One region of the Dactylosporangium sp. McL0621 genome, then DNA from elsewhere that is predicted to be linked to it. Evidence: riboswitches for the same ligand, from Rfam matches in the RefSeq annotation. Region 1 holds a riboswitch; each other region holds the start of a gene.
The links. A riboswitch is a leader RNA that binds a small molecule or an ion and turns the genes downstream of it on or off. The one in region 1 is predicted to bind cyclic di-AMP.

Region 1 (10,252 bases):
AGGGCGTGCATGCGCGCCGGTACCTCGGCCCGGAACGACGGCGCGTCGGCGTAGTCGAGCGCGAGCAGGCACATGTCGTCGTGGCCGCCGCCGCCCGGCAGCATGGCGTCGCTGAGCTCGGTCGCCAGCGAGCCCAGCGGGGTCTGCCAGTGCTCGGCGGCCGCGGCCGCGAGCCGGTCCAGGCCGTGGTGGAAGCGCTCGCCGCGGCGTTCGACGAGGCCGTCGGTGTAGAGCACCAGGCGCGACCCGCGCGGCACGGTCAGCACCGCCTCGCTGCGCGCCCGCCCGGCGGCCGTCGCGCCCAGCGGCCCGGAGCGCGCCTCCCACAGGAAGCTCGGCACCCCGCCCGGCTCCACGAGCAGCGGCGGCGGGTGCCCGGCGCAGGCGTACCGCAGCTCCCCGCTGTCCAGCGCCAGCTCGGCGTACGCGAGCGTGGTCATCTGCCCGGCCGCGAAGTGCGAGACGAAGTCGTCCATGTGCCGCAGTACCTCGGCCGGCCCGTCGTGGGCGGTCGCGAGGGCGCGCACGGCGCTGCGCAGCTGCCCCATCGCGCTCGCGGCGCGCAGGCCCCGGCCGACCACGTCGCCGACGACGATCCCGACGCTCTCGGCGGAGGTGGCGAAGACGTCGTACCAGTCCCCGCCCACCTCGAGCGTGTGCACCGCGGGCCGGTAGGCGGTCACCACGTGGTAGCGCGGGTCGACCGGCCAGTCGCCGCTGAGCATGCTGCGCTGCAGGGTGTGCGCCACCTCGCGGTCCCGCTCGGCCAGGCGCGCGTTGTCCAGCGACAGCCCGGCCCGGTCGGCGAGGTCGGCCAGGAACTCCGGCCCGACGTGCCCCGTCCCGGCCACGTCGCCCCCGGCGAGCAGCAGCGTGCCGAGTATCGCGTTGCGGGCCCGCAGCGGCAGCACCATGGCCCGGTCGCCGTCGGCCGCGATCAGCGGCACCGCGGCCAGGGTCCCGGCCCGCCCGGCCGCGTGCACCGAGGCGAGCACGTCGTTCGGGATCGTCCAGCCGCCGCCCGGCCGCCGGGGCGCGGCCGCCCGCCAGGCCGGCTCCCCGGCCGGGTCGCCGGCGGCGTCGAGGTCGATCTGGGCGTAGGCGGCGACGTCGGGCACGAGCAGCTCCACGAGCCGCGTCGCGCGGCCGGCGAACCCGACCGTCTCGTCGAGGTCGCGGCTGAGCCGGGCCAGGAAGCCCGACTGCCACGCCCGCCGCGTCGTCTCCTGCAGCAGCCGGATGCGCTCCAGCGCCTGCCCGGCCTGGCGGCCGATGGTGCGCATCAGCTCGATCTCGTCCTCGCCGAACGTGCGCGGGCGCGTGGGCTCGGGCGCGAACACGAACGACACCACCCCGAGCACCCGCTGGTCGGCGAGCAGGGGAGTGACCAGGCGCAGGCCGCCGTCGTCCTCGGCGTACCGGACGACGTCGAGCAGCGCCGCCGCGCGCGCCTCCGGGGCCTGGTCGTCGAGCGACAGCAGATCCTCGGCGTCGCCGAGCGGGCGCAGCGCCGCCTGCGCCGGGTCGATGAGCCACACCCGGGTCGCGGTCGCCGCGAACGCCTCCTCGCCGACCTGCACGATCGGCTCGACGATCTCCTCGGCGCGCTCGACCGCGGCGCAGCGCACCACCATCTTCTGCAGCAGCCGGATCCGCGTGGCGTTGCGCTCGGCGCTGCGGCGCTCCTCGAGCAGTTGCCGCTCGTACATGCGGCGCTCCTTCGCGTCGAACACCGTCATCCGCACGAGCGCCTGGCTGCCGGCCGGGCCCGCGCGCAGGGCCGCGTTCACGAATGCGTCGAGCTTCGTGCCGTCGGCCTTGCGGAACTCCGCCGCCGCCTCGCGGACCTCGCCCTGCATGTGCAGCAGCGGCGCCAGGTGCGTCTCGTGCCAGATGCGGCTGCCGGGCGCGTAGAACTCGTGCACGCGCCGGCCGGCCAGTTGCTCGCGGCGGTAGCCGGTCCACTGCAGGAACGTGCGGTTCGCGCGCACGATGGTGCCGTCGGGCAGCAGCGTGAGGTACCCGCACGGCGCGCTGTCGTAGAGGTCCTCGGCGTTCTCCTCGGGCAGCGGCTCCGCCACGCCTCAGCCCGTCCGGAGGAAACCGCTGATCGCGGCGAAGGTCTCCTCGGGCGCGCTGAGGTTCGGGCAGTGGCCGGTCGCGTCGAGCACGACCAGCGTGCTGCCGGGGATGTTGGCGTTGCAGTACGCGCCCACCTCACGCGGCGCGATGACGTCCTCGGAGCACTGCAGGATCAGCGTCGGCACGCTCACCTTGCCCAGGTCCGCGCGGTTGTCGGAGCGGAAGGTCACCTCGGCGAACTGCCGCGCGATGGCCGGATCGGTGCGGCAGAAGCTGTTCGTCAGCTCCTCGCCGAGCTCCGGGCGGTCGGCGTTGCCCATGATGACCGGGGCCATCGCCGAGGACCAGCCGAGATAGTTGCTGTCGAGGCTCTCGAGCAGCTCGTCGATCTCGTTCGCGCTGAAGCCCCCGTAGTAGCCCTCGTCGTCGATGTACCGCGGGGAAGGCCCGACGAGCACGAGCCCGGAGAACCGGTCCGGCTCGGCGTTCGCGGCCAGCAGGCCCATCATCGCGGCGACCGAGTGCCCGACGAACACGACCCCGTGCAGGTCGAGCTCGTGGAGGAGCTCCAGCAGATCGTCGGCGTAGCCGCCGAGGGTGGAGTAGCGCTGCGGGTCGAAGGCCTTCAGGTCGGAGCCGCCGGCGCCGACGTGGTCGAAGAGCACGACGCGGTGTTGGCCGGCGAAGCGGGGCGCGACGAACCGCCACATGTTCTGGTCGCAGCCGAAGCCGTGTGCGAACACGATCGCCGGGGCGGCGGCGTTCTCGGGGCCGAGGAGCCTCACGTTGTTACGCAGCACTGCGCTCACGGCCAGTGACGTTACTAGCGCCCGCCGTGCGCGAACAAGGGGTCAGAGGGCTATTGCCCGCGATCGGGGCGGCGGTCATCTCCGCCGGGCGAGGCGGCCGGGCCGCGGCTCGAAGACCGTTGCAGGGCAAGGACGGTCAACTAGGAGGAGGCACCATGAGTGAACTCGTGGCGATCGGCTATCCCGATCTGGCCACCGCGAACTCGGCCCGTGAAAGGATCATCGAGCTGCAGCGCCAGGGGCTGATCACCGTGCGCGACGCCGCGGTGGTCGAGGCCGGCCGTGACGGCAAGGTCAAGCTGCACCAGTCGACGAGCATGGCCGGCGTCGGGGCGGCCGGCGGGGCGCTGTGGGGCGGCCTCATCGGCCTGCTGTTCTTCGCCCCGTTCATCGGCATGGCGGTCGGCGCGGCCGCGGGCGGCGTCGCCGGCAAGTTCACCGACACCGGGGTGGACGACAAGTTCATGAAGGACGTCGGCTCGGCGCTCGAGCCCGGTAACGCGGCCCTGTTCCTGCTCGTCGACCAGATCACCGTCGACAAGGTCGTGGCGGAGATGGAGCCGTACCACCTCGGCGGCCGCCTCCTGCACAGCTCGCTCAGCAGCGAGGCCGAGCAGCGTCTCCGCGACGCGCTCGAGGCGGCCCGCCTGGCGCGGGTCTGACCGTTCGGCGGGCCCCGGACCGGCCGTGTCCGATCCGGGGTTCGCCGATCGTCGTGATGGCGTGACCGTCATCGCCGTGTTCTTCCTCAACGGCCTCACGCTGTCGACGTACATCGTGCGGGCCCCCTCGTTCAAGGCCGGGTACCACCTCACCGACGGCCGCTTCGGCCTCACCGGCCTGCTGTTCGCGCTCGCCGCCATCGCGTGCATGCAGCTCGTCGGCCCCCTCACCGCCCGCGTCGGCGCCCGGGCGATCCTGCGGGTCACCCTCGCCGTCATGCCGGTGCTGCTGGCCGGCCTCGCCGTCGCGCCCGGCCCGTGGTGGTTCACCGCCGGCACGGCGCTGCTCGGCGCGGTCCACGGCACCACCGACGCCGCGATGAACGCGCTCGCGGTCGCCGTCGAGCGCGGGGCGGGCCGGCCCATCCTCAACGGCTGCCACGCCGGCTGGAGCATCAGCGCGGTCGTGGCCTCGCTGTCCACGGCCGTCCTGGCCCACGCGGGCGTGTCGCTGGCCGTGCACGCGGTCACGGCGGGCGCTCTGCTCCTGGCCGCCGGTCTGGTACTCGGGCCACGCCTGCCGGACCCGCCGGGCGCCGCGGCGCCGTCGTCCGCGCGGGCCGCCTGGAGCCGCCCGCTGCTCGTGCTCGGCCTGACCGCGACGGCGCTCATGATCTGCGAGGGCGGCGCGCTCGGCTGGGGCGGCATATTCCTGCACGACGTGCGGCACGCGACGCTCGGCCTCGCCGCGATGGGGATCACCGCGTACACCGGCGGCCAGACCCTCGGGCGGCTCACCGGCGACCGGCTCACCGCCCGCTGGGGGCCGGCCCGCTGTTCCGCCTCGGCGTCGCCGTCGCCGCGACCGGCCTCGCGACCGCGGTGCTGGCCCCGCACCCGGGCGCCGCGGTGGCGGGGTTCGCCCTGACCGGCCTCGGCTCGTCGGTGCTGATCCCGCTCACCTTCAGCGCGGTGGGACGGCTGCCCGGCCCCGAGCCCGCGGTCCTCGTCGCCCGGCTGACCACCTTCATGTACGCCGGCATCCTGCTCGGGCCGGCCCTGATCGGCTGGTCGGCGGAGTTCGTCGGGCTGGCGGCCACGATGACGGCCCTGGTACCGCTGCTGCTCAGCGCCGCCTACGGATCTTTGAGTCTGCGTTAAGTGTTGCTTAGATCGGGGACTGTGCGGTTCCGCCGCCGAGATGTTCTCGTTACGTTTGGTCCAGTCGGCCGGCAGTCGCCGCCCACCCCCTGGGCGGCCCGGGCCGGCGCCGCCGAGTCGTACGAAGGGCCTGGGAGCAGGCGCGACGCACGAGCCGGGGACCCACTTGGGGCTCGCCCCGTGGGGTGAATCCGCGCCCGTCAAGGTCGCGGTAGGGCGCACCTTCCTCCCGCCCGAACCCGTCAGCTAACCCGGTAGGCGGTCCGGAAGAAGGACGCTGCCGTGTTCAACGGACGAACGGCACTGCGCTCGCTGCTCATCGGGGTGGCGGTCGCGGCGATGGTCGCGCCGGCGTGTGCCGCACACGCCGACCCGACCCATGAGGAGCTGCAGGCCCAGATCGACCAGGGCAACCGGGACCTCGAGCTCATCGTCGAGCAGTACAACAAGATCAACGGCGATCTGGAGGCCACCCAGGCCTCGATCAAGCAGCTGGAGACCGACCTCCAGCCGCTGCAGGCGAGCATGGACGCGGCCCGCGCCACCGCCGACCAGATCGCGGTCAACGCCTACAAGACCGGTGGCAACCTCAACACCTGGTCGCTGATGCTCGGCGCCAGCTCCTCGGACGGGTTCTTCGACCGGGTCGGCACGCTGCAGCAGATATCCCGCAACCAGCAGGCGGACCTCGCCAAGTACACGACCGCGAAGTCCGGCGTCGACACCGAGCAGAAGCGCCTCAACGAGACCCTGGCGGCGCAGAGCCGGCAGAAGGCCGACATCGAGGGGCGGCGCAAGCAGATCGAGGGCAACATCGTCAAGCTCGACGAGATGCAGCGCAAGGCCGACGCCGCCGCGGCGGCCGCGGCCGCCAAGGCCAAGACGCCGACGAAGACCACGACGTCGAACCCGAACCCGGGTCCGCCGCCGGCCGTCTCCGGCGCGGCGGGCAAGGCGGTCAACTACGCGTGGGCCCAGCTCGGCAAGAAGTACGTCTTCGGCGCCGCCGGCCCGAACACCTTCGACTGCTCCGGCCTGACCATGATGGCGTGGAAGGCGGCCGGCGTCTCGCTGCCGCACAACGCCGCGCAGCAGTGGGGCAAGGTCCGGCACATCACGCGGAGCCAGCTGGCCCCCGGTGACCTGGTGTTCTACAACGGCCTCGGGCACGTGGGCATCTACATCGGCAACAACCAGATCATCCACGCGCCGAACAGCCGGACCGTGGTGAAGGTGGCCCCCATCGACATCGACTCGCTGTACGGCTACGGCCGCCCCTGACGGGTCGCATGTCACCACCGCCGCGGACCCCCGCTCCACCCCGAGAGGGATGACGAGCGGGGGTTTCCGGCGTGCCGCTCAGGCACCCAGGTGGCCCTCGCAGGTGCCGTCGGTGGACTTGGTGCCGTCGGGGCAGACCGAGTTCACCCACGACGTGCCGCCGAGGCGGGCGCCGCCCAGCCGGGCGCCGCGCAGGTTGGAGGCCTCGAACGTGGCCCCGGTCAGGTCGGCGCCGCGCAGGTCGGCCGCGGCCAGGTCGGTGCGCAGGAACGACACCGCGTGCAGGTCGGCGTCGCGCAGGGTCGCGTTCTGCAGGCCGACGTCGGTCAGTGAGCTGTCGCGCAGTACCGCGCCGCCCAGGTCGGCCCGGGTCAGCTTCACCTGGCTCAGCTGCGCCGAGCGGGCCGTGGCGCGGCTCAGGTCGGCGCCGTAGAGGTCGGCGCTCGTGATGGCCGCGTCCTGCAGCGTGGCCCGGTGCAGGTTGGCGCAGCGCAGCGGGCGGTCCAGGTCGAAGGCGGTGACCGTCCGGCCACTGAGGTCGGCGGCGCTCGGGGTGGTGCAGCGGGGGCCGTGCGCCGGGTCCGGGCCGCCGCCGCCGCCGTACCAGGTCAGGGCGGCCGCGGCGAGCCCGAGGCCGATGATCGACAGCCCGCCGACGGTCCGCGCGGTCGGCATGACTCGATCTTCCGCGCGTCCGGGCGGTGTGCCGGGTGAGCGGATGGGTTACCTTCCGGTAATGACGAAAGCGCTGGTGCTCGGCGGCGGCGGGATGACCGGTATCGCCTGGGAGTTCGGAGTCCTCGGCGGGCTGGCCCGCGCCGGGGTGAGGGTCGGCGACGCGGACCTCGTCGTGGGTACCTCCGCCGGTTCGGTGGTGGGCACCGTCGTGGCCGCCGGGATCTCCCTCGACGACGCGGTCGCCGCCCAGACCGCCGCCCCGGACCGCCCGGCCCCGGCCGTCGACATCGCGCCGGCCATCGCCGCGTTCGCGCTGCTCGCCGACCGGTCCCGCCCCCGCGCCGAGATCATGGCCGAGATCGGCGCGATGGCCCTGGCCGCGCCGACCGGCGACGAGCAGCCCCACGTCGCGCGCCTCGCCGCCCAGCTGCCGGTCGCCGAATGGCCCGACCGGGCCCTGCGCATCACCGCGGTGGACACCGACGGCGGCCGGTCCGCCGTGTTCGATCGTTCCGCGGGTGTACCCCTCCCGCTCGCCGTCGCCGCCAGCTGCGCGGTCCCGTGCGTGTTCCCGCCGGTCACCATCGACGGCCGGCGGTACATGGACGGCGGGGTGCGCTCGGGCACGAACGCGGACCTCGCCGAGGGCGCCGGCGCGCTGCTCGTCATCGCGCCCGTCGGCGGCCTGATCCGCCCGCTCATCGACCGCGAGATCGCCGCCACCGGCGCGGCGCGCAGCCTGGTGATCGAGCCCGACGACGCCGCGCTCGAGGCCATCGGCCCCAATGTGCTCGACCCGTCCCGCCGCGCCGCCGCCGTCGAGGCCGGCCTGCGCCAGGGTGCGGCCCTCGCCGACGCGGTGCGCGCGGTCTGGAGCGATTGAACGCTGTAACTTTCCCGGTCAAGTCCCAGGACAGCGGCCGTACGGTGGCGGCGCCGTTGCCCACCGTGGCCGCGCGATCCTACCGTCGCAGCGCATGAGCCACTTGAGAAGGGTCATCGCCGCGGCGGTGACGTCCGCCGCCGGTGTCGTGCTCGCCGTCGGCACCATGGCCGGCCCCGCCGCCGCGGCCGGGCCCGGGGTCTCCACCGTCGCCGCGGGCTACGCGCACACCTGCGCCGTCCGGACCGACGCGACGCTGTGGTGCTGGGGCAGCAACTGGAGCGGCGAGGTCGGCGACGGCTCCGGCGTCGACCGGGCCACCCCCACACGGGTGGGTACCGCCGCCACGTGGTCCGGCATCGACGCCGGCGCCAGCCACACCTGCGCGACCCGCACCGACCACACCCTGTGGTGCTGGGGCCGCAACTTCCGCGGCCAGCTCGGCGACGGCACCACCGTGAACAAGACCACCCCGGTCCAGGTCGGCACCGCGACCACGTGGGCGAGCGTCAGCGCCGGCGACAGCCACACGTGCGCGGTCCGTACCGACGGCACCCTGTGGTGCTGGGGCTTCAATCGCCTCGGCCAGCTCGGCCTCGGCTCCTCCGTCTACACCGTGACCACCCCGCAGCAGGTCGGCACGGCCACGACCTGGGCGAGCGTCACGACCGGCTACGCGCACAGCTGCGCGACCCGCACCGACGGCACCCTGTGGTGCTGGGGCGACAGCTCGTCCGGGCAGCTCGGCCTGGGCAGCGTGGCCTACTCGACCACGCCGGCCCAGGTCGGTACGGCCACCACGTGGAGCGGCGTCACCGCCGGGTTCGCCCACAGCTGCGCGACCCGGACCGACCACACCCTGTGGTGCTGGGGTGAGAACGGCTACGGCCAGCTCGGCATCTCCGGCGCGTACCAGACCGCCCCGATCCAGATCGGCACCGTCAACACCTGGAGCCGGGTCAGCGCCGAGGTCGACACGACGTGCGGGTCCCGCACCGACGGCAGCCTGTGGTGCTGGGGCAACAACATGACCGCCCAGATCGGCGACGGAACCACGACCAACCGCTCCGCCCCGACGCGGGTCGGCACCGCCACCACCTGGACGGCGGGCTTCGTCGCGAGCTACCACACCTGCGGCGTCCGCACCGACGCGAGCCTGTGGTGCTGGGGCAACAACGCCAACTCCCAGCTGGGCGACGGCACCACCACCCAGCGCTCGACCCCGGCGCAGGTCACCCTGCCCTGACCGGCTCGGCTCCACCGGCCGGTCAGGGCCGCGTGACCTGACCGGCCGCCGCGCGCAGGGTTCGGCCGGTGCTGGGCGATGCGCCGCTGCAGCCCCTAGGGGCTGTATCGAAGTGGATGGCCGGGCTGCGGCGGACTCAGGCGTCGCCGGGAACCGTAGCGGTCACACCCCGATACAACCCCGGTATCGGGGCGCGCCCGGCGCGGCCCCAGCCGACGCCTGAGCCTCGCCTCGCTCCGACCCCCACTTCGACACAGCCCCTAGGCGGCCGGGGTCGTGGTGCAGGCCCAGCTCTCCTGGGCGGCGGGGGAGTAGGGCGAGACGCCCGCCGGGTTGAAGGCGCGCACCTTGAAGCACATGTACGTGCCCGGGCTCAGGCCGTCCCAGGTGTACGAGCTCGCGTTCGCCGCGGTGTTGTGCGACGTGTTGCCGTTGATGACCGTGAAGCCCGTCTCGTCGGCGGAGTTGTCCGTCCACTGCAGACGGACGGCGGCCGGGCCCTGCGGGGTCGCGGTCAGGCCGCTCGGGGCGGCCGGGCCCGTGCCGGCCTGGCTCGTGGTGCACACCCAGTCCTGTTGCGCGGCCGGGAAGTACGCCGACGGGCCCGCCGCGCCGATCGCGCGCACCTTGAAGCACATGTACGTGTCCGGGGCGAGGCCGTCCCAGGTGTACGTGGTCGCGTCGGCGGCCGCGGTGTGCGACGTCGAGCCGTTGATGACCTCGTAGCCGGTCTCGTTGCGGGCGTTGTCCGTCCACTGCAGACGGATGGCGGCCGCGCTGACCGGGGTCGCCCGCAGGCCGGACGGCGGCGGGGGCGCGCCGGGGGACGCCTCGGCCGAGGCGGCGGCCGCCGGGGGTACCGCCGGGACCGAGCCGGTGGGGCGGGCCGAGGCCGGGGCGCTCGACGCGCCCGGGCCGGCCGCGACGCCGTTGAGGCCCGCGGCGTCGGCCGGCAGCGTCCCGTCGGCCAGCACGGAGGGCGGCTTCGGGTCGTCGCCGCGCGCGAGGACCACCGCGGCCACCGCCACGATCGCGACGACCGCCGCGGCCACGAGCAGTTTGCGTGACTGCGGCTTTTCGTCCGGTACCGACGGCAGCGCCTCCAGTCGCGTCGCCTCGGCCGCCGCCCGGGCCGCCGCGGCCATGTCCGCGCCCGAGGACCACCGCTGGGCGGGCTCCTTGGCCAGCGCCCGCAGCACGACCTCGCGGACCGCGGGCGGCACGTCCGGCGGCAGCGGCGGCGGCGCGTCGTTGGCCTGGCGCAGCGCGATCTGCAGCAGGCTCTCGCCCGCGAACGGCAGGCGGCCGGACACGCACAGGTACGCGACGATGCCCAGCGAGTACAGATCCGACTGCGCCGTCGCCGGCTGGCCGCCGGCGCGCTCGGGCGCGATGTAGGAGGCGGTGCCGAGCAGCAGCCCGGTCGAGGTCCGGTGGGTCGCGGCGGCCG
Region 2 (10,252 bases), 4.4 Mb from region 1:
AACGCCTCGCCGTACGTGACCTGGCCGGGCGCCTCGCCGCCGGGGGAGTTCGCGTACGTCAGCGACGCCCGGATGCCGCCCGGGTTCATGAACGCGATCTGGGCCCCCGCCGAGGCCTTGGTGTAGGCCAGCTGCCCGTCGGCGATGACGTCGCCGAGCGGCGTCTCGCCGGAGGCGACCTGGGTCGTGGTGATGTCGGCGCTGATGCTGCCGACGACCTTGTTGGCCAGCGGGGCGACGGCGACGCGGTACTTGTCCGCGATCTTCTTCACCTTCGGGTCGACCAGGGCCGGGTTGCGCACCGGGTTGCCGGCGGCGTCCTTCTGGTACGTCCCGTCGGGGTTCTTCACGCCGTTGTCGACGATCACGTTGGTGGCCGACGCGTCGACGAACTTGCGCGTCTTCTTGTCCAGGGTGACCCGGATGTCGGTGACCAGCGTGCCGGCCGTGCCCGCGCTCGTGACAAGCGAGTTGGCGCCCGAGGAGTTGGGCAGCTCGCAGCTGTAGAAGCGGTGGGTGTGGCCGGAGACGACCACGCCGTAGGCCGGGTTGAGCCCCTTGGTGATGTCGGTGATCGGGCCGGCGAAGTTGGCGCAGCCGGACGGGTCCAGCGGCGCGGGCGGGCTGCTCTGCGAGCCGCCCTCGTGCACCACGAGGACCATCGACTTGATGCCGAGCCAGCCCAGGATGGTGGCGTACTTGTTCGCCGTCTCGACCTCGTCGTGGAAGTCGACGTTCTTGATGCCGGCCGGGTTCACGATGCCGGGCGTGCCCTCGAGCGTCATGCCGACGTAGGCGACCGGCACGCCGTCGTAGAAGCGGATGGTGAACGGCAGCAGGATCGGCAGGCCGTTGGACTTCTGGGTGACGTTGGCGGCGAGGTACGGGAACTTCGCCCCGGAGAACCCGTCGCCGTCCTGGCAGCCGTCGGTCGGGTGGCAACCGCCGAACTGCATCCGGTAGAGCTCGGTGACGCCCTCGTCGAACTCGTGGTTGCCCACCGAGGCGAGGTCGAGGCCCATCGCGTTGAGCACCTCGATCGCCGGCTCGTCGTGGAACGCGGCGCTCACCAGCGGCGAGGCGCCGATGTTGTCGCCCGCCGCCACCGTGTCGCTGTACTTGACGCCGGCCTTCTTGGCGTCTTCGCGCAGCTTGGTGAGGTAGGTGGCGAGGTACTCCGAACCACCGGCGGGGACGCCGTTGATGAGCCCGCCACTGCCGGTCGGCGGGTCGATGTTGCCGTGGAAATCGTTGAAGCCGAGCAGCTGCGCGGTCGTCGTCGGCCCGGTCTTCTGAGCGAACGAGACCTTGGCCGGGGTCAGCGGGGTCCACTGGTCCGACGCCTGCGAACCGCCCGTCTTGGCCAAGGGCAGCAGTGCGACGACCGCGACGGCGAGTGCGGGCACCGCGAGGTGCTGCGCGATCCGCCAGCCGCGGGCGCTTGGCTGGGCCATGATCTCTCCTAGTAGCAGGGAAACATGCGTCGGTCGCCATCCTTGTCGATCGCATCGACCGCGCGCGAGCAGGACTTGCCGTCGGATAAATGTCGTACGGGTAAAGGCGAGGGTTCGCCGGAACGGACCCTCCGAACGGGCAGTGCACACTGCGCGACGGTGCACTATCCGTGGGTATCTAGTACGTTGCCGGGGAAGGTACACCGCGCGTACGGAGGCGGTCACGATGCTGAGGCGGTTCTCGGCCGTGCTGGTCGTCCTCACATCGGCCGCGCTGAGTGGGTTGATCTTCCCCGAACGGGTGAACGCCGCCGCTCCGGACGGCTGGCGCCCGGTCTTCTCCAACTCCTTCGACGACGCGGGCACGCTGCCGACCGGCTGCTCCGCGTACGACGGCGCCCCCGAGGGCGCCCAGGCCAGCTACTTCCGCCCCGAGGCGGTGACGGTCTCCGGCGGCCACCTGAGCCTGGCCCTGCACCGGCGCACCTACGGCGGCAAGCCCTTCGTCACCGGCGAGGTCCGCTGCGTGGGCGCCGCGCAGCAGTTCGGCCGCTACGAGTTCAAGGCCCGCGTGCCGGTCGGCGCGGGCATCGACTCGATGGCCCTGCTACGCCCGGTCGACCGCGCCGCGGCCCAGCACGGCTCACAACTGGAGATCATGGCGAAGCCCGGCGCCGAGCAGGCCGTGGTGAGCAACTCCGACGGCGCGGGCACCACCACGAACGTGCTGACCGGCCCGTTCCGGGACTGGCACACGTACGTCATCGAGTGGGCCCCCTCGGGCTTCAAGGTCTTCGTCGACGGCACCCAGCGCTCCCTGGACCCCGCGGTGTCGACCGAGCCGCGCTGGTTCGGCTTCGCCGTGACGACCGGCGACCGGGCGGGCACACCGGGCTCGTCGACCGCACTACCGGCCGAGTTCCAGGTCGACTACCTGCGCATCTGGTCCTTCGAGCCCACCGACCCGGCCACCCCGGCGCCGGTCACCAAACCGTCCACAAGGGAGGGCGCGATGCCGGCCGGCCCGCCGTCGAACCGGCACTGGTCGCTGTGGCTGGCCATGTCCGCGGTGGTGACGGCGGCCTTTGCGCTCTTCGCCCTGGTAATCCACAAGACGCGCCCGCACCGCCCGAAGTCCTCGCACCGCGCATAAAGGCTTCAAGACGTCAATGGCACGCCGCGTCGAGTTAGGAATAACGGTACGCAACAACGAACCAGGACCACGCTTACACGTTGCGGGAGCGCAAGCTCCCGCCGCCATCGGCCGAGCGTCGTTTGGCAGCCCCAAAGTCCAGGTAAGCCGACATAAACCCCGTCAGGCGAAAAATCCGAAATGTCCGATCACGGAGTGTCGGACCATTTCGTCTCACAGCGGATCCGCCCGACGCGAAACGCCCTGTCCAACCCGCGCCCGACAGCAAATCATCGGCCGATGAGAATCCTCGTACTCGGTGGCACCGTCTTCCTCGGCCGCGCCGTCGCGCGGCGTGCGCTCGACGCCGGCCACGACGTGGTCTGCGCCGCCCGCGGCGAGTCCGGCACGCCCGTCGAGGGCGCCGCCTTCGTGCGGGCCGACCGCGACCGCCCCGACGGCCTCGACGCCGTCACGGGCGAGTTCGACGCGGTCGTCGACGTCGGCCGGCACCCGCTGCACGTCCGGCACGCCGTCGCCGCGCTCGCCGGTCGCGTCGGGCACTACACGTTCGTCTCCAGTTGCTCCGCGTACTCCGACGCCGAGACCCCCGGTCAGACCGCCGGCGCCGCGCCGCTGCTCCCGGCCGACTTCGACGCGGACCCCTGGACCGACGCGGAGTCGTACGGGCGGGCCAAGGTCGCCTGCGAGCGCCTCGCCGCGGACGGGTTCGGCGCCGACCGGACGTTCCTGCTGCGGGCCGGGATGATCGTCGGGCCGGAGGACCCCACGTACCGGTTCGAGTACTGGGTGCGCCGGGCGCTGCGCGGCGGGGAGGTGCTCGCTCCGGGCGGGCCGGACGAGGTGGTGCAGCTCGTGGACGTGCGCGACCTCGCCGAGTGGATCGTGGACGCGGCCGGGGCCGGGCTCGCGGGCGCGTTCGACGGGATCGGCGCGCCGATGAGCCGGGCGGCGTTCCATGCCGGCTTTGCCGAAGGCGCGGGTGTACCGCAGCAGCTCACCTGGGTCGACCAGGACTTCCTGCTCGAACGCGAGGTCGCCCCGTGGGCCGGGCCGCGCTCGCTGCCCTTCTGGCTGCCCCTGCCGGAGTACGCGGGGTTCCTCAGCCGGGACGTCACCCCGTCCCTGGCCGCCGGCCTGCGCACGCGGCCGCTGGACGAGACCGTCCGGGACACCGTCGCCGCAATTCGTGACGCACCCCACATCGATGCGAAGAACGGACTGGGTATCGAAGAAGAGGCGCAGTTGTTGCGGGAATGGCACGAGCGGTAAGCATCACGTCGCCCGCCGGTGGGAAAACGCTGTCGTGTGCCCGACCCTTGCCGATAACCACCGTGCCCGAGCAGCGTCCGCCGTCCCCCGCGCGGGCGTTCCCAGGGAACTCACAGCGAATTCAGGCGTCTGACGGGCAGGTAGAGCACGTATCACTTGTTGCAACCGAAGCGAACCGGAGCAGTCTCCCGAGCGTCTAGGTAAGTGGTGCAACTCTCAGGGGTCGTCACCGAATCGCCCCTGAGGGCGGAATTCGGAAGGCGCTTTGACTGTTGTGTAGGGGGCATACCCGGGGGGCACCCGTTTTAGCAGGGTGGAACGGGGAAGGCGAAGGATGGAGCGGGGAGGGGCCCGAAGGTGGAGAACGTGAAAGTGGAGATGCGAACCGACACAGGCGCCGAGGAGCGTGACCTGGTCGGCGTGTACCTGCATGAGATCTCCCGCACGCCGCTGCTCGACGCCGCTTCTGAGGTCGAGCTGTCCAAGGCGGTCGAGGCTGGGCTCTACGCCGAGCACCTACTCGACAGCGACGAGATCCCCGACGGCGTGACGGCCGCGGAGCTGCACCGCCTTGTGGCGGACGGCGAGCGGGCGAAGGACCGGTTCATCCGGGCCAACCTGCGTCTCGTGGTGTCGATCGCGCGGCGTTACGTGCGGTCCGGCATGCCGATGCTCGACCTGATCCAGGAGGGCAACACCGGCCTCGTGCGGGCCGTCGAGAAGTTCGACTACGTGCGTGGATACAAGTTCTCGACATATGCGACGTGGTGGATCCGCCAGGCGATCAGCCGGGCGATCGCGCAGCAGGAGCGCACGGTCCGGCTCCCGGTGCACCTCGTCGAGGACGTCAACCGCATGCGCAACGTCGCGCGGCAGCTCACCCGTGAGCTGGGCAACGACCCGGAGCCGGAGCAGCTGGCCACCGCGCTCGGGGTGCCCGTCGAGCGGGTGCACGAGCTCATGCGCTGGTCGCAGGACACCGTGTCGCTCGACACCCCGGTGGGTGACGACGGCGACACCAACCTGGGCGACCTGGTCGCGGACTCCGACGCCCCGTCGCCGGAGGACGTGGTCCTGGCCGCGCTGGAGCGCCAGCGGATCGAGGGCCTGCTCAACCACCTCGACGACCGTTCGGCCGGCATCATGCGGGCCCGCTACGGCCTCGAGGACGGCCGCGAGCACTCGCTGACCGAGGTCGCTTCGCGGTTCTCGCTGTCCCGCGAGCGCATCCGCCAGCTGGAGATCCAGGCGCTCGGCCGGCTGCGCGAGCTGGCCCGGGCCGAGGGGCTCCAAGCCGCCTAGCCAACCGACAGGCCGCCCAACCCAACGACAGGCCGCCCAACCAAACGACGGGCCGTCCAACCAACGACGGGTCGCCCAGCCAACGCCAGGCCACCTGGCCAAACGACAGGCCGCTCAGCCAAAAGGCAGCCCAACTCAAGACGGCGAAAGGCCCCGGGTCGATGAGGACCCGGGGCCTTTGTCTGCTCCTAGTACGGGTCGCCGCACACCTTCCACGCCCCGCTCTCCTTGAGCAGCTCGAACGTGTGCTTGGACTTGCCGCTGCTCCTGTACGTCACGCTGGCGTCGATCGACGCCGTCTCGGTGCCGTTGTCGTTGCTGTAGGAGCCGCCCCAGCCCAGGTCGTGCCCGGTGACCGGGTCCTTCTTGACGTACGTGTCGAAGGCCTCCGGCCCGTACTGCCGCTGCGCCGAGGAGCACAGCATGTCGTAGGCGGCCTGCGTCCTACCCGACTCGAGGGCGGTCAGGAAGTCCCCGGCCGCGGCCTTGGGCGCCTTCGTGGCGCTGTTGACGATGAAGTACAGCCCGGCCGCGCCGCCCCCGCAACACAGCAGGAAGGCGCCGATCGCGCTGAAAATAATGATCTTCCAGGTTTTGCTCACGCGCGCCAGCGTAGGAACGCCGGGCCCGCCGAGATGTAAACCACCCGACGCGGATCATGGCCGATGGGCGACCACGAAGAGGCGCGGGAACGGCAGGATCGTGCCGAACGGCTCGCGCGGGTACAGCCGCCGCAGTTCGGTCCGGATGTCCGCACTGAACTCCTCGAGGTCCTCGCCCGACAGTGCGTCGAGGTAAGGGCGCAGCCCGGTGCCCTTGAACCACTCGAACACGGGGTCGTCGCCCGGCAGCACGTGGTAATAGGTCGTCTCCCACGCGTCGACGGTGAGCCCGGCCGCGCAGAGCAGCCGCACGTACTCGGCCGCGTCGAGCACCGGTGTCGCCGAGCGCGGCCCGGTCGCCCCCAGCGCGCCCGCGAGCCCGGGCGCCCACCGCTCCCGGGCGGCCACGCCGGCCAGGCCCGGGTCGAAGCCGGGGCTCGGCACCTGGAACGCGAGGGTGCCGCCGTCGTCCAGCGCGGCCGCCCAGCGCGGCAGCAGCGTCTCGTGGTCGTCGACCCACTGCAGCGAGGCGTTGGCCACGATGACGTCGAGGGAGCCGCGCTGGGGCCGCCACCCGGCCGCGTCGGCGAGCTGGAAGGTCAGCTGGGCGGTGCGCCGCTCATCGGCGGCCGTGATCATCGACGGCGAGGAGTCCAGACCCAGGATCGCCGCGTCGGGCCAGCGCTGGGCGAGCGTCGCGGTCATCGTGCCGGGGCCGCAGCCCACGTCGACGACGGCGACCGCGGAGGTCGTCGGGATGCGGGCGACGAGCTCGCGGAACGGCCGGGCGCGCTCCTCGGCGAAGCGCTCGTACTGCTGAGGGTCCCAGGAAGCCATGGTGCCAATGATGAAGGGCCGCCCTTCGAAAAGAGCGGCCCTTCGCGACGCGGCGTTACTTGACGCGGCCGTACCCGTAGATGCTGTCGACGCTGACCGATGCATACCGCACGACGTCACCGGTGTGCGGCGCGTGGATGATCGTGTCGTTGCCGACGTAGATGCCGACGTGGCCGAGGCCGTTGTAGAAGACGAGGTCGCCCGGGGCCAGCGCGCTGCGCGGGATGTGGGCCACCTTGCTCCACTGGCTGGCGGCGTTGTGCGGCAGGCTCACACCCGCGGCCGCCCATGCGGCCATCGTCAGGCCGGAGCAGTCGAACGAGTTCGGACCGGCGGCGCCGTACACGTACGGCTTGCCGAGCTTGCTCTTGGCGTAGTTCACCGCGGCGCCGGCGTTGCCGGAGACGGCCGGCAGGGTGCCCGGGTTGTAGTTCGCCCCGGTGACCTTGGTGCTGCCGGCGTTCTTGGCCTTCTTCTGCAGATCCTCGAGCTTCTTGACGTCGCCCTCGATCTGCTTGCGCTGGTTCTCGAAGTCGGCCTTCTGCGTGTTCTGGGTCGCGATCGTCTGGTCCAGGGTGGCCTTGGCCGCCCGGTACTCCTCGATGCTCTTCTGCTGCTGATGCGTGATCTGCTGCAGCATCGACATCTGGTCGATCAGTGAGCCCGACGACGTCGCGTTCAGTATGGCGTTGAGGTTGCGCAGCTTGCCGTTGCTCTTGAACGCCTCGATCGCGATCGCCTGGACGCCGTCGTTGGCCGCGGTCACGTGCTTCTCGAGGTCGGCGGCCTTCGCCTGCGAGTCGGCGATGTCGATGTTGAGCTTGTTCCACGACTCGATCGTGGCCTCGAGGTCCTTGTTCTGCTTGTCGAGCTGGGCCTCGATCTCGGCCAGCGACGGGTCGGCGTGCGCGACCGTGGCGGGTGCGAGCACGGCGAGTGACAGGAACCCGATCAGCAGGGTCCGCAGCACCGACCGGCAGGCACGATGTCCAGTGGACAAGGGAGGGTAGACCCTTCTGCACCAACCGCCTACCGGGTTAGCTGACGGGTTCGGGCGGGAAGAGAAGCGCCCTACCGCAGCGTCGCGGATTCACCCCGAATTGCGTGGGTCCCCGGTTCGACGCGCGCGCCCGAGGGCGGGTGCGCGCGGGTTCGATTCGGCGGCGCTTGCCCGGCGCCATCCGGGGTGGACGGCGGACTGCCGAGCAGGCCAGGGCCTAACTTAACGTGATCACCCCTCGGGCGGAAGGCGTGCGCCCCCCTCGATATCTAATAACCTAAAAGTCCGGATTACTACCGGTTCATCGGCGGTACCACACCGTGACTTTGGTGCCGGACGGTTACGAATTCGGGACTTGATTCCTCCTCTGGAGCGGGTTAAATACACGTAACTTCTTACACCGCCGGTGCAAATAGTTCGGGGGTCCGCAACGTGCTACGGGTCCAGAACCTCGAGGTCGTCTACGACGACGTGATGCTGGTGTTACGGGGCGTGAGCCTCGACGTCCCGGAGGGCCGGATCGTCGCCCTCCTCGGCGCGAACGGCGCCGGCAAGACCACGCTGCTGCGGGCGCTGTCCGGCCTGCTCGGCGTGCACGACGGGGCCGTCACCCGCGGCAGCGTCACCCTCGGCGACAGGCCCATCCACCGCCTGCGCCCGGCCGCCATCGTCCGGCGCGGGATCAGCCAGGTCATGGAGGGCCGGCGCACCTTCGCCGAGCTCACCGTCGAGGAGAACCTGCGGCTGGGGGCCCACACCCGCCGCCGCGGCGTGGCCGAGGCGATGGAGCGCATGTACACGCTCTTCCCCGTGCTCAAGGAGCGGCGCGGCGCCGTCGCCGGCTACCTCTCCGGCGGCGAGCAGCAGATGCTCGCGATGGGCCGGGCGCTCATGTCCGACCCGGTCTACCTGCTGCTGGACGAGCCGAGCCTGGGCCTGGCCCCGCGCCTGGTCGAGCAGGTGCGCGACCTGATCGTGGAGATCAACCGGGCCGGCACCGCCGTGCTGCTGGTCGAGCAGAACGCGACAATGGCGCTGTCCGTGGCCGAGCACGGCTACGTGCTGGAGAACGGCAAGGTCGTGCTGGACAAGCCGGCCGCGGAGCTGCTCGCCGACGACGACATCCGCGAGTTCTACCTCGGCTCGCACGCGGCCCACTCGTTCCGCGACGTCAAGCACTACAAGCGCCGCAAGCGGTGGTTGTCATGAGCGGTCCGGAGCGCAGCGGAGGGGCCGCTCATCATGAAGCTCAGCTCTCGTCCTGCCGTTACCGGAGCGAAGCGGAGGTGACGGCATGAGCGGTCCGGAGCGCAGCGGAGGGGCCGCTCATCATGAAGCTCAGCTCTCGTCATGCCGTTACCGGAGCGAAGCGGAGGTGACGGCATGAGCGATGTGCTGACGTTCCGTGATGTGCGGCTGAGCTTCGCCGGGGTCAAGGCCATCAACGGGGTCGACTTCACCGTCGGCGCCGACGAGCTCTTCGCCGTGATCGGCCCCAACGGCGCCGGGAAGACGTCCATCTTCAACGTGATCTCCGGGGTGTACCGCCCGCAGGAGGGCCGGGTCCTGCTCGGCGACACCGACATCACCGGCGCGCGCCCGGACAAGGTGGCCCGGCTCGGCGTCGCCCGCACCTTCCAGAACGTCGAGCTGTTCCGCCAGCTCACGGTCGTGGAGAACCTGATGCTCGGCCGGCACCACCACATGCGCTACGGCACCCTGGCCGCCATCGCCTGGGTCGGCCGGGCCCGCCGCGAGGAGCTGGCCAACCGGGCCCGGGTCGAGGAGATCGTCGACTTCCTCGAGCTCGCCCAGTGGCGCCGGATGCCGGTCGGGCTGCTGCCCTACGGCGTACAGAAGCGGGTGGAGCTCGGCCGGGCCCTGGCCATGGAGCCGCGGCTGCTGCTGCTGGACGAGCCGGTCGCCGGGATGAACCTCGAGGAGACCGAGGACATGGCCCGGTACATCCTCGACATCCGCGACGAGCTGGGCATCCCGATGATCCTCGTCGAGCACGACATGGGCCTGGTCATGGACCTCGCCGACCGGGTGCTGGTGGTCGACTTCGGCGTGCCGGTCGCGTGCGGCACCCCGAAAGAGGTCCAGCAGAACCCGGACGTGATCCGGGCGTACCTGGGGGAGACGAAATGACAATCGCCACCCTCGTGCGCGACCGGGCCGGCCGGACCCCGGACGCGGTCGCGCTGCGGGAGAAGCACCGCGGGATCTGGCGCGAGATCACCTGGCGGGAGTACTGGGATTCGGCGCAGTCGGTCGCGCACGCGCTGCGCGGGCTCGGCGTCGGCCCTGGCGACCGCGTCGCGATCCTGGCCGAGAACCGGCCCGAGTGGCTCTACGCCGACGTGGCCACGGTGGCGTTGCGGGCCGCGACCGTCGGGCTCTACCCGACCAGCCCGGCCGGCGACGTCGGCTACCTGCTGGCCCACAGCGACGCGAAGGTGCTCATCGCCGAGGACCAGGAGCAGGTGGACAAGGCCCTGGCGGTGCTGGGGGAGTGCCCGCAGCTGCAGCGGATCGTGTACCTCGACCCGAAGGGCATCCGCAACCGGTACCAGAACGACCGCCTGCTGTCGTGGGACGACATGCTGGCCGACGGGCCGGCCCCGCCCCT
Region 3 (10,252 bases), 1.6 Mb from region 1:
CCCGCATCGCCGGTCGAGCCGTCCGCCCGCCCCTCCGAGGAGGAAGCAATCCATGAACGACACCCCCGCGCACCCGACCGGTCACAGGCGCCGCCGCACACGGCTGCTCATCAGCGTGGCCAGCGCCGTGGTCCTGGCCGCGGCGTCGCTGACGGTCGCCGGCACCGCGCACGCCGAGGCCGACCGGACCGTCACCTCGAACACGACCGGTACCCACAACGGCTACTTCTTCTCGTACTGGAAAGACAGCGGCAACGTCACCATGAACCTGGGCGCCGGGGGCAGCTACAGCGTCCAGATGAACGGCATCAACAACTCCGTGGTCGGCAAGGGCTGGAACCCCGGCTCCACGTCCCACACGGTGAACTACTCCGGATCCTTCAACTGCGGCGGCAACTGCTACCTCGCCCTGTACGGCTGGATGACGAACCCGCTCGTCGAGTACTACATCGTCGAGAACTTCGGCTCGTACAACCCCAGCAGCGGGGCCACCCGGCTCGGGTCGGTCACCAGCGACGGCAGCACCTATGACCTGTACCGCACCCAGCGCGTCAACCAGCCCTCGATCCAGGGCAACGCGACGTTCTACCAGTACTGGAGCGTCCGGCAGCAGCACCGTACCGGCGGCACGATCAACGTGGCGAACCACTTCAACGCGTGGCGGCAGGCCGGCCTGACGCTCGGCAGCCCGAACTACCAGATCATGGCCACCGAGGGCTACCAGAGCAACGTGAGCTCCAACATCACCGTCAGCGAGGGCTCCGGCGGGGGCGGCAACACCGGCGGCCCGACCGGCGGACCCACCACCGGCGGCGGCGGGGGCGGCGGCTGTACGGCGACGCTGTCCGCGGGCCAGAAGTGGGGCGACCGGTACAACCTCAACGTCGCGGTGTCCGGGTCCAGCAACTGGACCGTGACGATGAACGTCCCGTCGCCGGCGACGATCAGCTCGACCTGGAACGTCAACGCGACCTGGCCGAGCCAGTACGTGATGGTCGGCAAACCCAACGGCAGCGGCAACAACTTCGGCGTCACGATCATGGCCAACGGGCAATGGACGTGGCCGTCGGTCTCCTGCAGTTCCGGGTGACGCCGCGGATCTGAGCACGGCATGCGTGGCGCGGCGGCCGAGGGCCGCCGCGCCACCGTCCTAGAACTCCTCCCAGGTGGCGGGGTCCTGCTTGACCGGCAGTTGCGCGACCGAGTCCACGGCGGCCATGTCCTCGCCGGTGAGCTCGAAGCCGAACAGGTCGGCGTTGGCCCGCTGCCGCTCCGGGTCGGAGGAGTGCGGTACCACGGTGAGGCCGCGCTGCACCAGCCAGCGGAGCACGACCTGGGCGGGGGTGACCCCGAGCCGGTCGGCCGCGGCCACGATCCCGGCGTCCTCGAGCACGCCGGTGTTGCGCTCCAGCGGGCTCCACGCCTGCACGACGGTGCCGCCGCCCTGCACGGCCGCCACCAGCTCGGGCCGCGCGTGCGACGGCGAGACCTGCAGCTGGTCGACGGCGGGGACGATGCCCGTCTCGGCGACGACGGCCGCGATGTGCTCGGGCAGGAAGTTGGAGACGCCGAGCGTGCGGATCAGGCCCTCGCGGTGCAGGTCGGCCATCTCGGCGTACGAGTCGGCGTAGCGCCCGACGGCCGGCAAAGGCCAGTGGATGAGGTACAGGTCGACGTAGTCGAGGCCGAGGCGCTCCAGCGAGGCCTCGAGGGCGGCGCGGGTCGAGCCGCGGCCCTGGTCGGAGCCGCGGAGCTTGGTGGTGACGAACAGCTCGGCGCGCGGGAGGCCGGACTCGCGCACGGCGGCGCCGACCGCGTCCTCGTTGCCGTACGACGCCGCGGTGTCGACCAGCCGGTAGCCGGCGGCGAGCGCGGCCAGGACGGCGTCGGTGGCCGCGCGGCCCTGCAGCGGCCAGGTGCCGTAGCCGGCGACGGGCATCCGGTGGCCGGAGTTCAGCGTCACGGTTGGGATCTGCATGGTCCAACCCTACGGACTCAGCAGCGCCGCCAGGCCGTCCAGCAGGCGACCCAGCCCGAACTCGAACAGGGTGTCCAGCTCGTAGTCCACCGCGTCCGGGCCCAGGGCGGCCAGCCGGGTGAAGGCCGGGAACGCGCCGCCGGCCGTGATCCGCGCGAACCGGGCCTCCTGGGCCGTGAACCACTCGACGTTGTCCACGCCCGTGTCCTGCTCGGCGTTGGCCTCCCACTCCAGGTTCACCGCCGTGCCGCGGACGTGGCTGGCCAGCATCATCGTGGCGTGCATGGCCACCGGCAGGGCCATCCCGGCCCGCTCCAGGGCGGCCAGGTTCCACTCCGTGTGGGCCATGGCCCGCTCGGCCATCGGCGGGCGGGTGAACGACATCACCTCGGCCACCCACGGGTGACGCCGGTAGACGCCCCACTGCAGCCGCGCGGACGTCGCCAGGCTCGCGCGCCAGCCGGTCGACGGGTCGGAGCCGGGCAGCGGGGCCTCGGCGAACGCCGCGTCCGTCATCAGCAGCAGCAGCTCCTCCTTGCCGGCGACGTGGCGGTACAGCGTCATGGTCGGCATCCCGAGCGCGGCGGCCAGGCGGCGCATCGACAGCGCGGTCAGGCCGTCGGTGTCGGCGAGCCGGATCGCGGTCGCCACCAGCCGGTCCGCGGGGGAGGGCGCCGCGGACGCGCGGGCGCGGGGGCGGCGCGCCACCACGGTGCCGATGCCGGGCTGGGGCTCGACCAGGCCCTCCTGGCGCAGCGCGGTCAGCGCCTTCGTGGCCGTCGCCATGGCCACGCCGTAGGTCCGCATGAGCTCGCGCGTGGACGGGACGCGGTCGCCCGGGCGCAGGTCGCCCGCGGCGATGGCGGTGCGGATCCGCGCGACGATGCGCTGGGAAGGGGGCTCGGGCTGCACTAGTGCACACCCTACCGTCGCTCGCGCATCGTTGAGCGCCCGGACGCGGTGTTCGTACGGTGTACGCATGACGAGGGTACTGATCTGCGGCGCGAGCATCGCCGGGAACGCCGTGGCCGCGCCGCTGGCCCGCGCCGGGTGCGAGGTGACGGTCGTCGAACGGGCGCCGGGGATCCGGGCCGGCGGGTACGCCGTCGACATCCGCGGGGTGGCGCTCGAGGTCGCCGAGCGCATGGGACTCGCGGCGCCGGCGCGGGAGTGCGGTACCGACACCGAAGGGACGAGCTTCGTCGACGGCAGCGGCCGGCGGATCGCCACGCTGCCGCTCGGGTTCGGGGTGCTCGACCCCGCCGACATCGAGATCATGAAGGGCGACCTCACCCGGCTGCTGCACGCGGAGGTGCCCGCGGGGGTCGAGTGGATCTTCGGGGACACGGTGGCCGAGGTGCACGGGGGCGACACCGTGACGGTCCGGCTCGCGAGCGGCGGCGTGCGGGAGTTCGACTACGTGGTCGGCGCGGACGGCATCCATTCGCGCATCCGGGAGCTGGCGTTCGGGCCTTCGCAGCGGTACCTGCACCACCTCGGCAGCGTCAGCGCGGTCTTCACGGCCCCGAACGAACTGGGCATCGAGCGCTGGCAGCTGGTGTACTCGATGCCGGGCCGGGTGGTGAGCGTCAAGACCGACCGGGGCTCGGACACGGTGAAGGTGACGCTGCTGTACGGCGGCCCGATGCCCCCGCGCGACCGCGCCGAGCGGGTGCGCGGCGTCGAGGCGGCGTTCGCCGGGGCCGGGTGGGTCGTACCGCGGCTGCTGGAGCTGATGCGGGCCGCACCCGACCTCTACGTGGCGCCGAACGCCCAGGTCAGGATGCCCGGCTGGACGGCCGGGCGGGTCGCGCTCGTCGGCGACGCCGGCTACGCCCCCTCCTCGCTCACCGGGCAGGGCACCGGCATGGCGCTCGTGGGGGCGTACCTGCTGGCCGGGCTCATCGCGCGGAACGCGGACCTGGCCGGGTACGACCGCGACCTGCGCGAGTTCGTCGACGTCAACCAACGCGCCGCGCTCATGCCGGCCCGGGCCTTCGCGCCGAAGTCCGAGCTCGCCGTGCGGCTGCAGCACCTCAGCATCCGCATGCTGCCGTACCTGCCGGGGCGGAACCTCATGATCGCGGCGATGACCCGCGAGGCGCGCCGCGCGGCCGGCGCCCTGACACTGCCCGCAGTAATCTCCTGACCCCAAAGGGTTTACTTCAGATCCGGTTTGATGCGTCGATGTAGGGGTGCAAGGTCGGCCGGACCCGGGTAGGCGCGCGATGGGTGATCGTGATGCGGCGATGGCCGCCATCCGCTCCGTGTACCTCATCACCGGCCGCATCAACACCGGCACCACGCTCGCCGAGACCCTCCAGCTGATCGTGGACGCGGTGGTCGACGGCATCGGGTTCGCCGTCGCCGTGGTCAACTACCTGCACCCCGAGGGCGAGTACGAGGCGGTCGCGCTCGCCGGCTCCGAGGAGGCGCGCGCGACGCTGCTCGGGGCGCGCTACCCGGCCGAGGTGCTCGACGAGTACCTCGAACGCGCGGAGGCCTGGGGGCAGCTGCGGTACCTCCCGCACGAGCGGCACAGCGCCCACATCCACTCCTGGGTGCCCGACGAGGTGCCCGGCGGCGACGGCGTGCCCGAGGAGGAGCGCTGGCACCCGCTCGACGCCCTGTTCGCGCCGCTGCGGGCGCCCGACGGCGAGCTGGTGGGCATCCTCGGCGTCGACCTGCCCGCCGACGGGCGCCGGCCCGGGCCGCTGCAGCGCGAGCTGCTCGAGATGCTCGCCGCGCAGGCGGGCATCGCGATCAACAACGCCAACCTGGTCGAGGCCCTGCAGCGGGAGCGCCGGCACCTCGCGGCCAGCGAAGAGGCCTTCCGGCTGGCCTTCACCGGCGCCGGTACCGGCATGTGCATGATCGGCGTCGACGGCGCGACCCAGGCCCGGCTGACCCGCGTCAACCCCGCCCTGTGCGAGCTGCTCGGCCGGGCCGAGGCCGAGCTGCTCGAGCGGCCCGTCGCCGACCTGCTGCACCCCGACGACCTCGACCTGGCCCGGCTCGCCTTCGCCGCCGCGACGACCGGCAAGGGCATCCCGGTGCGCGACTACGAGATCCGCTGCGTGCGCGGCGACGGCGCCGTGATCTGGGTCGCCACGACGCTCTCGCTCGTGGCCGGGCCGCCCGCCTTCGGCATCCTGCAGGTGCAGGACATCACCGGGCGCAAGGCCGCCGAGGCCGACCTGGTGCGCCGCGCGTCCCTGGACCCGCTCACCGGCCTGGCCAACCGCGACGCCCTGGCGTCCCCCCTGGCCGCCGCGGTGCGCCGCGCCCGCGCCGGGCGGGGCGACAGCGCGCTGCTCTTCTGTGACCTCGACGACTTCAAGTCGGTGAACGACACGCTCGGCCACGACGCCGGGGACGCGGTGCTCATCGCCGTGGCCCAGCGGCTGTGCGCGCTCGTGCGGCCCGGCGACACCGTGGCCCGCCTCGGCGGCGACGAGTTCGTGGTGCTGACCGAGGACGTGGCCGGCCTCGACGCGGCCGGGGTGGCCGCGCTCGTCGACCGGGTCGAGCGCGCGGTCGCGGCGCCGGTGGTGCACGACGGGCACGTGCTGCGGGTGCGCGTCAGCGTCGGGGCGGCCGTGATCGATGCCACGGTGGGGGATGCGGGCGCGGCCCTGCGAACCGCCGATCGGGCGATGTACCAGGTGAAAGGCTACCGCCACGGGCGCGGGATGACCGATCGGGTGACAGCGCACGGTGAGCGTTCCGGTGCACCGGGTGGTATGCCATTGGTCCGGCTGGCCGAGGGCTGAACGGCCGGTTAGTGTCGGATGGTCTGCCGCGGTCGACGCACCCCGAACAGCGGGGTCACCGCGCAGGCGCCGTCGAGCCGCGCCGTCCACTTCGGCGTCGCGGGCCGGGGACCCATCGCAGTCCTTGGGGTGTATCCGTGACCGAGTCACGGTAGGGCGAATCCTCCCGTCCGAACCCGTCAGCTAACCCGGTAGGCGGCACCGGAAGGAGAACCACGCGTGCTCGTCGACGCCCTGTGTCGTCTGTCTCCCGGACGGGTGATCGCCAGGACCTGAGCCTGGCCTGTCACACCCGTTGACCGTTCGCCGCCGCCGCGCGATCCCTTTGGCACCACGGGATCGTGCCGATGGCGCGCGCCCGCATCCGTCCGAGGAACCCATCTTGCTGAAACCGCTGTCGCTCAAACCATTGCCACGCCAGTTCCAGCCCCGGCATCGCCGGGCCCTGCAACCAGTCAAGCCCGCGGTCGTGTCGGCCGTCATCCTGTCCGCAACGCTGCTCGCGTCCGGCTCGGCCGGCCGCTCCGCCGCCGGCCCGCCCGGTTCGCCGGTCGCCGTCGCCGCGGCCCCCGCGCCCGCCTACGCCCGGGACGCCTCGCTCGTCGTGACCGAGCTCGACGGGCAGGCCACGCTCGGCGACGCGCCCGCGCCGGCCACGCCGCCGCCGCCCGCCCGGCCGCGGCCGGTCGCCGGGCTGGACCAGACCCAGATGAACAACGCCGCCGCCATCGTCAAGCAGGGCCGCGCCCAGGGCGTGCCGGACAAGGGCCTCGTCGTCGCGGTGGCCACCGCGATGCAGGAGAGCGACCTGTACAACGTGGCGAGCCCGACCGTCCCGTCCTCGATGAAGCTGCCGCACGACGCCGTCTCGACCGACCACGACTCGATCGGGCTGTTCCAGCAGCGCGCGAGCCAGGGCTGGGGCAGCGTGCCGGAGCTCATGGACCCGGCGCACTCGGCGATGCTGTTCTTCAACGCGCTCGCCCGGGTGCCGGGCTGGCAGGGGATGAGCGTCACGGGTGCCGCGCAGGCGGTGCAGCGCTCCGCGTTCCCGGGGGCGTACCAGAAGCACGCCGACCGGGCCGGGCAGGTGGTCGCGGCTATCGCCTGATTTTTCTCAGAGCTACCGCGGCGTCCGCGGTGGTCCGGACCGTAACTCCCGTGGCCTCACCGTCCGCCGTTGGTCACGGCGGTTCCCGGCCGGTGGCCGGTGAGGTTTCGGGCGGGGAAGCGGCCGGTACCGGGGTCGACGCGGGCGCAGGCGGGACCGGGGCCCGGGGGGCGTTGAGGGCGAGCGTCGTCACGACGGTCAGCGCGAGCGCGGTCGCGGCGCCGGCGGTCGCGGTCCGCCGAAACCGGCGCCGGCGGCCGTCGGCGACCACGCGGGCCAGGTCGACGCGGGAGGCCGGGGCCTCGTCACCGCCGTGCATGAGGCGCCGCAGCTGCCGGTCGTTCATCGTGTCCTCCCCGCGTCCAAAGGGTCCTCGAGCAGGCGCCGCATCGTGGCGAGCGCGGCCGAGGTCTGGCTCTTGACCGTGCCCGGGGCGCAGCGCAGGACCCGCGCGGTCTGCTCGACGGACATGTCGCAGAAGAACCGCAGCACCAGTACCGCGCGCTGGCGGTGCGGCAGCCGCGCGAGCGCCGCGTGCAGCTCCAGCCCTTCCGGTACACCTTCCAGCGCGACGTCCTCGGCGCACCGCTCCGGCAGCCGGTCGACGGGCGACTCCCGCGCCGCCCAGCCGCGGCGCCGCTCGTCGATGAAGCGGTGGACGAGGACCGTGCGCACGTACGCGTCGACGTTCCCGGCCCGCCGGATGCGCCGCCAGCGCACGTACACGTCGGTCAGGGTGCGCTGGACGATGTCGTCGCCGCGGGTCCAGTCGCCGCACAGCAGGTACGCGGCGCGGCGCAGCCCGGGCAGTCGTTCCCGTACGAACTCGTGAAACTCATCCTCGATGGCGTCGGCCATACCCCTTAGGCGTCGGCGGGGCCCGGAACGGTTCGGCGGTTGCGGCGGGTCTTGTGCTTTACCGCGCGGTCGCGCGGGTCCGTGCTTACCGCGCGGCCTTGTGCTTTACCGCGCGGTCGCGCGGGTCCGTGTTTGCCGCGCGGCCTTGTGCTTTACCGTGCGGTCGCGCGGGTCCGTGCTTGCCGCGCGGGTCTTGTGCTTTACCGCGCGGTCGCGCGGGTCTGTGCTTGCCGCGCGGGTCTTGTGCTTTACCGCGCGGTCGCGGTGGCTCGGCGGGCCAGGGCGACCAGCTCGGCCACGGCGGCGGGGGAGGGCGAGGCGAGATCGAGCGTGAGCAGCGCCTGGGAGAGCAGCTCGTCGGCCTGGCGGCGGCACCACTCGCGGGCGCCGGACTGCTCGATGGTCTTCGCGGCGCGCTCCAGGTCGGCGTCGCTCAGGCGGGTGCGGCCCTCGAAGAGCGCGGCCAGCTCGTCGGCGCCGGCCGCGATCGCCGCCGCGACCGGCAGCGAGCGGCGCCGGCGGCGCAGGTCGGGCCCGATGCCCGCGAGGTCCTCGGTGAACTGCACGGCCAGGCCCAGGCGCACGCCGAACAGCCGCAGCCGCTCGACCTGGGCCGGGTCGCCGCCGCCCGCGGCCGCGCCGAGGGCGCACGCGCAGCCGAACAGGGCGCCGGTGCGCTGCTCGACCATGGCCAGGGTGTCGCGCAGCAGGTCGGTGCGCTCCTCGCCGGCCGGGGTCGCGCCCGGGCGGGTGTCGCGCAGGGCCAGGGAGGCGTGCTGGCCGTGCAGGAGCTCCTGCACGGTATCGCCCAGCACGCGCAGCATCGCCCGGTCGGGGCTCGCCTGTCCGGACCGCTGCCGGATGCGCGCGGGGCTGCTGCGGGTGGGGTCGCCGGTGGCGATCACGTCGAAGGCCAGCGCCAGCAGCGCCTCACCGCCCAGCGAGGCGGGCTCGGCGCCGACCACGCCCCAGGCGGTACCGTCGGCGTGCTCGTCGACCAGGTCGCGGCGGATGGCCGACCAGTGGTGCATGAGCTCGACCGCGACCGCGGAGGGCACGGCGTCGTGCGGGTCGCCGCCGACCGCGTCCGCGCAGACCAGGGTCAGGGCGCTGCGCACCGAGACCGCCGGCGCGTCCACCCCGCCCCAGGTGAGGTGGTGCCAGCCCAGCTGCAGCTCGGCGACCTCCCGCGACGGCTCGGGCAGCCGCCCGATCGCCGTGCGCAGGGGCGGGTCGACAAGCCTCCCGGCCCAGCGCAGCACGTCGTCCGTGGTCCTCAGCACGATGACCACCGCGGTCGCACCACCCATCGCAAATCGCACAGTCAGCGGGTACTGGAAGATCGGGCCGCGCCGATGCGGCCGCCGGGCTCTCGTGAGCCTGGTCAAGTATGCCGGTGCCGCCGGGCGGACATGCCGGATTCCGCAATGGAGGGGTCATGTGGCGAAGACCGCGGTCGCCCGTACGGTGCGTGTCGGGACAAAATCCGCGTGTCGCGCCGCCGGTCGTGCTGGGTCCACAGTAGATGGTCCGGTCCAGGGCCATAGGGCCGCACCTTCGCGCCGGGTGCCGCCCGGAGGGGCGGTGCGGCCGCGCGAGTCGTAAATTGTCGTAGCCGCGAGGCAGGATAGGCGTGGACGGACTGGGGGAGGTGGCGGTTGGCCGGCAAGATCAAGGACGAGGACATCGCCCTGGTCCGGGAGCGCACGTCGATCGAGGACGTGATCTCCGAGCACGTCACGCTGCGTTCGGCGGGCGGCGGCAATCTCAAGGGGCTGTGCCCGTTCCACGACGAGAAGACCGCCTCCTTCAACGTCTCACCGACCCGCAACGTGTACTTCTGCCACGGCTGCGGCGCCGGTGGCGACGCGATCAAGTTCCTGATGGACCACGATCACCTCTCGTTCGTGGAGTCCGTCGAACGGCTCGCGTCCCGGGCCGGGCTGCAGCTGCACTACGTCGAGGCCGGCAGCGCGCCGGTGCGGCCCAGTGGCCAGAAGCACCGGCTCATCGCCGCGCACGCCGAGGCCGCGCGCTTCTACGCCGAGCAGCTCGGCACGCCCGGGGCCCGCAAGGCGCGCGAGTTCCTCGCGCAGCGCGGGTTCAGCAAGGAGGCGGCCGAGCGCTACGGGTGCGGCTTCGCGCCCGAGGGCTGGGACAACCTCGCCAAGCACCTGCGGGTGAAGGGGTTCTCGGCGACCGAGCTGACCACCGCCGGGCTGTGCCGCGAGGGGCGCTCCGGCGGGCTCATCGACCGGTTCCGGCGCCGGCTGGTCTGGCCGATCAAGGACATCGCGGGCGAGGTCATCGGCTTCGGCGCGCGGAAGCTGTTCGACGACGATGACGGGCCGAAGTACCTCAACACGCCCGAGTCGCCCCTGTACAAGAAGTCGCACGTGCTCTACGGCATCGACCAGGCCAAGCGCGAGATCGCCAAGCAGAGCCGGGTCGTCATCGTGGAGGGCTACACCGACGTGATGGCCTGTCACCTGGCCGGCGTGCCGGTGGCCGTGGCGACCTGCGGCACCGCGT

Region 2: it holds a riboswitch for cyclic di-AMP, as region 1 does, so the genes downstream of both, ACPPVO_RS06255 (NlpC/P60 family protein) here and ACPPVO_RS45715 (NlpC/P60 family protein) in region 1, are expected to answer to the same signal.
Region 3: it holds a riboswitch for cyclic di-AMP, as region 1 does, so the genes downstream of both, ACPPVO_RS53050 (hypothetical protein) here and ACPPVO_RS45715 (NlpC/P60 family protein) in region 1, are expected to answer to the same signal.

The regions. Positions count from the first base shown of each region.
Region 1 covers NZ_CP188259.1:9,640,935-9,651,186, reverse strand. The annotation lists gene ACPPVO_RS45740 (SpoIIE family protein phosphatase) at 1-2,081, opposite strand, end outside; gene ACPPVO_RS45735 (alpha/beta fold hydrolase) at 2,085-2,891, opposite strand; gene ACPPVO_RS45730 (DUF1269 domain-containing protein) at 3,047-3,553, shown strand; gene ACPPVO_RS45725 (MFS transporter) at 3,615-4,481, shown strand; gene ACPPVO_RS45720 (hypothetical protein) at 4,463-4,714, shown strand; cyclic di-AMP (ydaO/yuaA leader) riboswitch at 4,832-4,989, shown strand; gene ACPPVO_RS45715 (NlpC/P60 family protein) at 4,997-5,995, shown strand; gene ACPPVO_RS45710 (pentapeptide repeat-containing protein) at 6,074-6,670, opposite strand; gene ACPPVO_RS45705 (patatin-like phospholipase family protein) at 6,732-7,556, shown strand; gene ACPPVO_RS45700 (RCC1 domain-containing protein) at 7,651-8,802, shown strand; gene ACPPVO_RS45695 (protein kinase domain-containing protein) at 9,063-10,252, opposite strand, start outside.
Region 2 covers NZ_CP188259.1:1,359,007-1,369,258, forward strand. The annotation lists gene ACPPVO_RS06225 (bifunctional metallophosphatase/5'-nucleotidase) at 1-1,454, opposite strand, end outside; gene ACPPVO_RS06230 (glycoside hydrolase family 16 protein) at 1,681-2,607, shown strand; gene ACPPVO_RS06235 (NAD-dependent epimerase/dehydratase family protein) at 2,887-3,879, shown strand; gene ACPPVO_RS06240 (sigma-70 family RNA polymerase sigma factor) at 4,258-5,181, shown strand; gene ACPPVO_RS06245 (hypothetical protein) at 5,370-5,783, opposite strand; gene ACPPVO_RS06250 (methyltransferase domain-containing protein) at 5,838-6,620, opposite strand; gene ACPPVO_RS06255 (NlpC/P60 family protein) at 6,676-7,590, opposite strand; cyclic di-AMP (ydaO/yuaA leader) riboswitch at 7,632-7,793, opposite strand; gene ACPPVO_RS06260 (ABC transporter ATP-binding protein) at 8,095-8,829, shown strand; gene ACPPVO_RS06265 (ABC transporter ATP-binding protein) at 9,004-9,771, shown strand; gene ACPPVO_RS06270 (AMP-dependent synthetase/ligase) at 9,768-10,252, shown strand, end outside.
Region 3 covers NZ_CP188259.1:11,207,041-11,217,292, reverse strand. The annotation lists gene ACPPVO_RS53075 (glycoside hydrolase family 11 protein) at 53-1,090, shown strand; gene ACPPVO_RS53070 (aldo/keto reductase) at 1,151-1,978, opposite strand; gene ACPPVO_RS53065 (TetR/AcrR family transcriptional regulator C-terminal domain-containing protein) at 1,988-2,890, opposite strand; gene ACPPVO_RS53060 (FAD-dependent monooxygenase) at 2,958-4,127, shown strand; gene ACPPVO_RS53055 (diguanylate cyclase domain-containing protein) at 4,207-5,751, shown strand; cyclic di-AMP (ydaO/yuaA leader) riboswitch at 5,822-5,964, shown strand; gene ACPPVO_RS53050 (hypothetical protein) at 6,134-6,862, shown strand; gene ACPPVO_RS53045 (hypothetical protein) at 6,936-7,208, opposite strand; gene ACPPVO_RS53040 (SigE family RNA polymerase sigma factor) at 7,205-7,720, opposite strand; gene ACPPVO_RS53035 (polyprenyl synthetase family protein) at 7,969-9,003, opposite strand; gene dnaG (DNA primase) at 9,379-10,252, shown strand, end outside.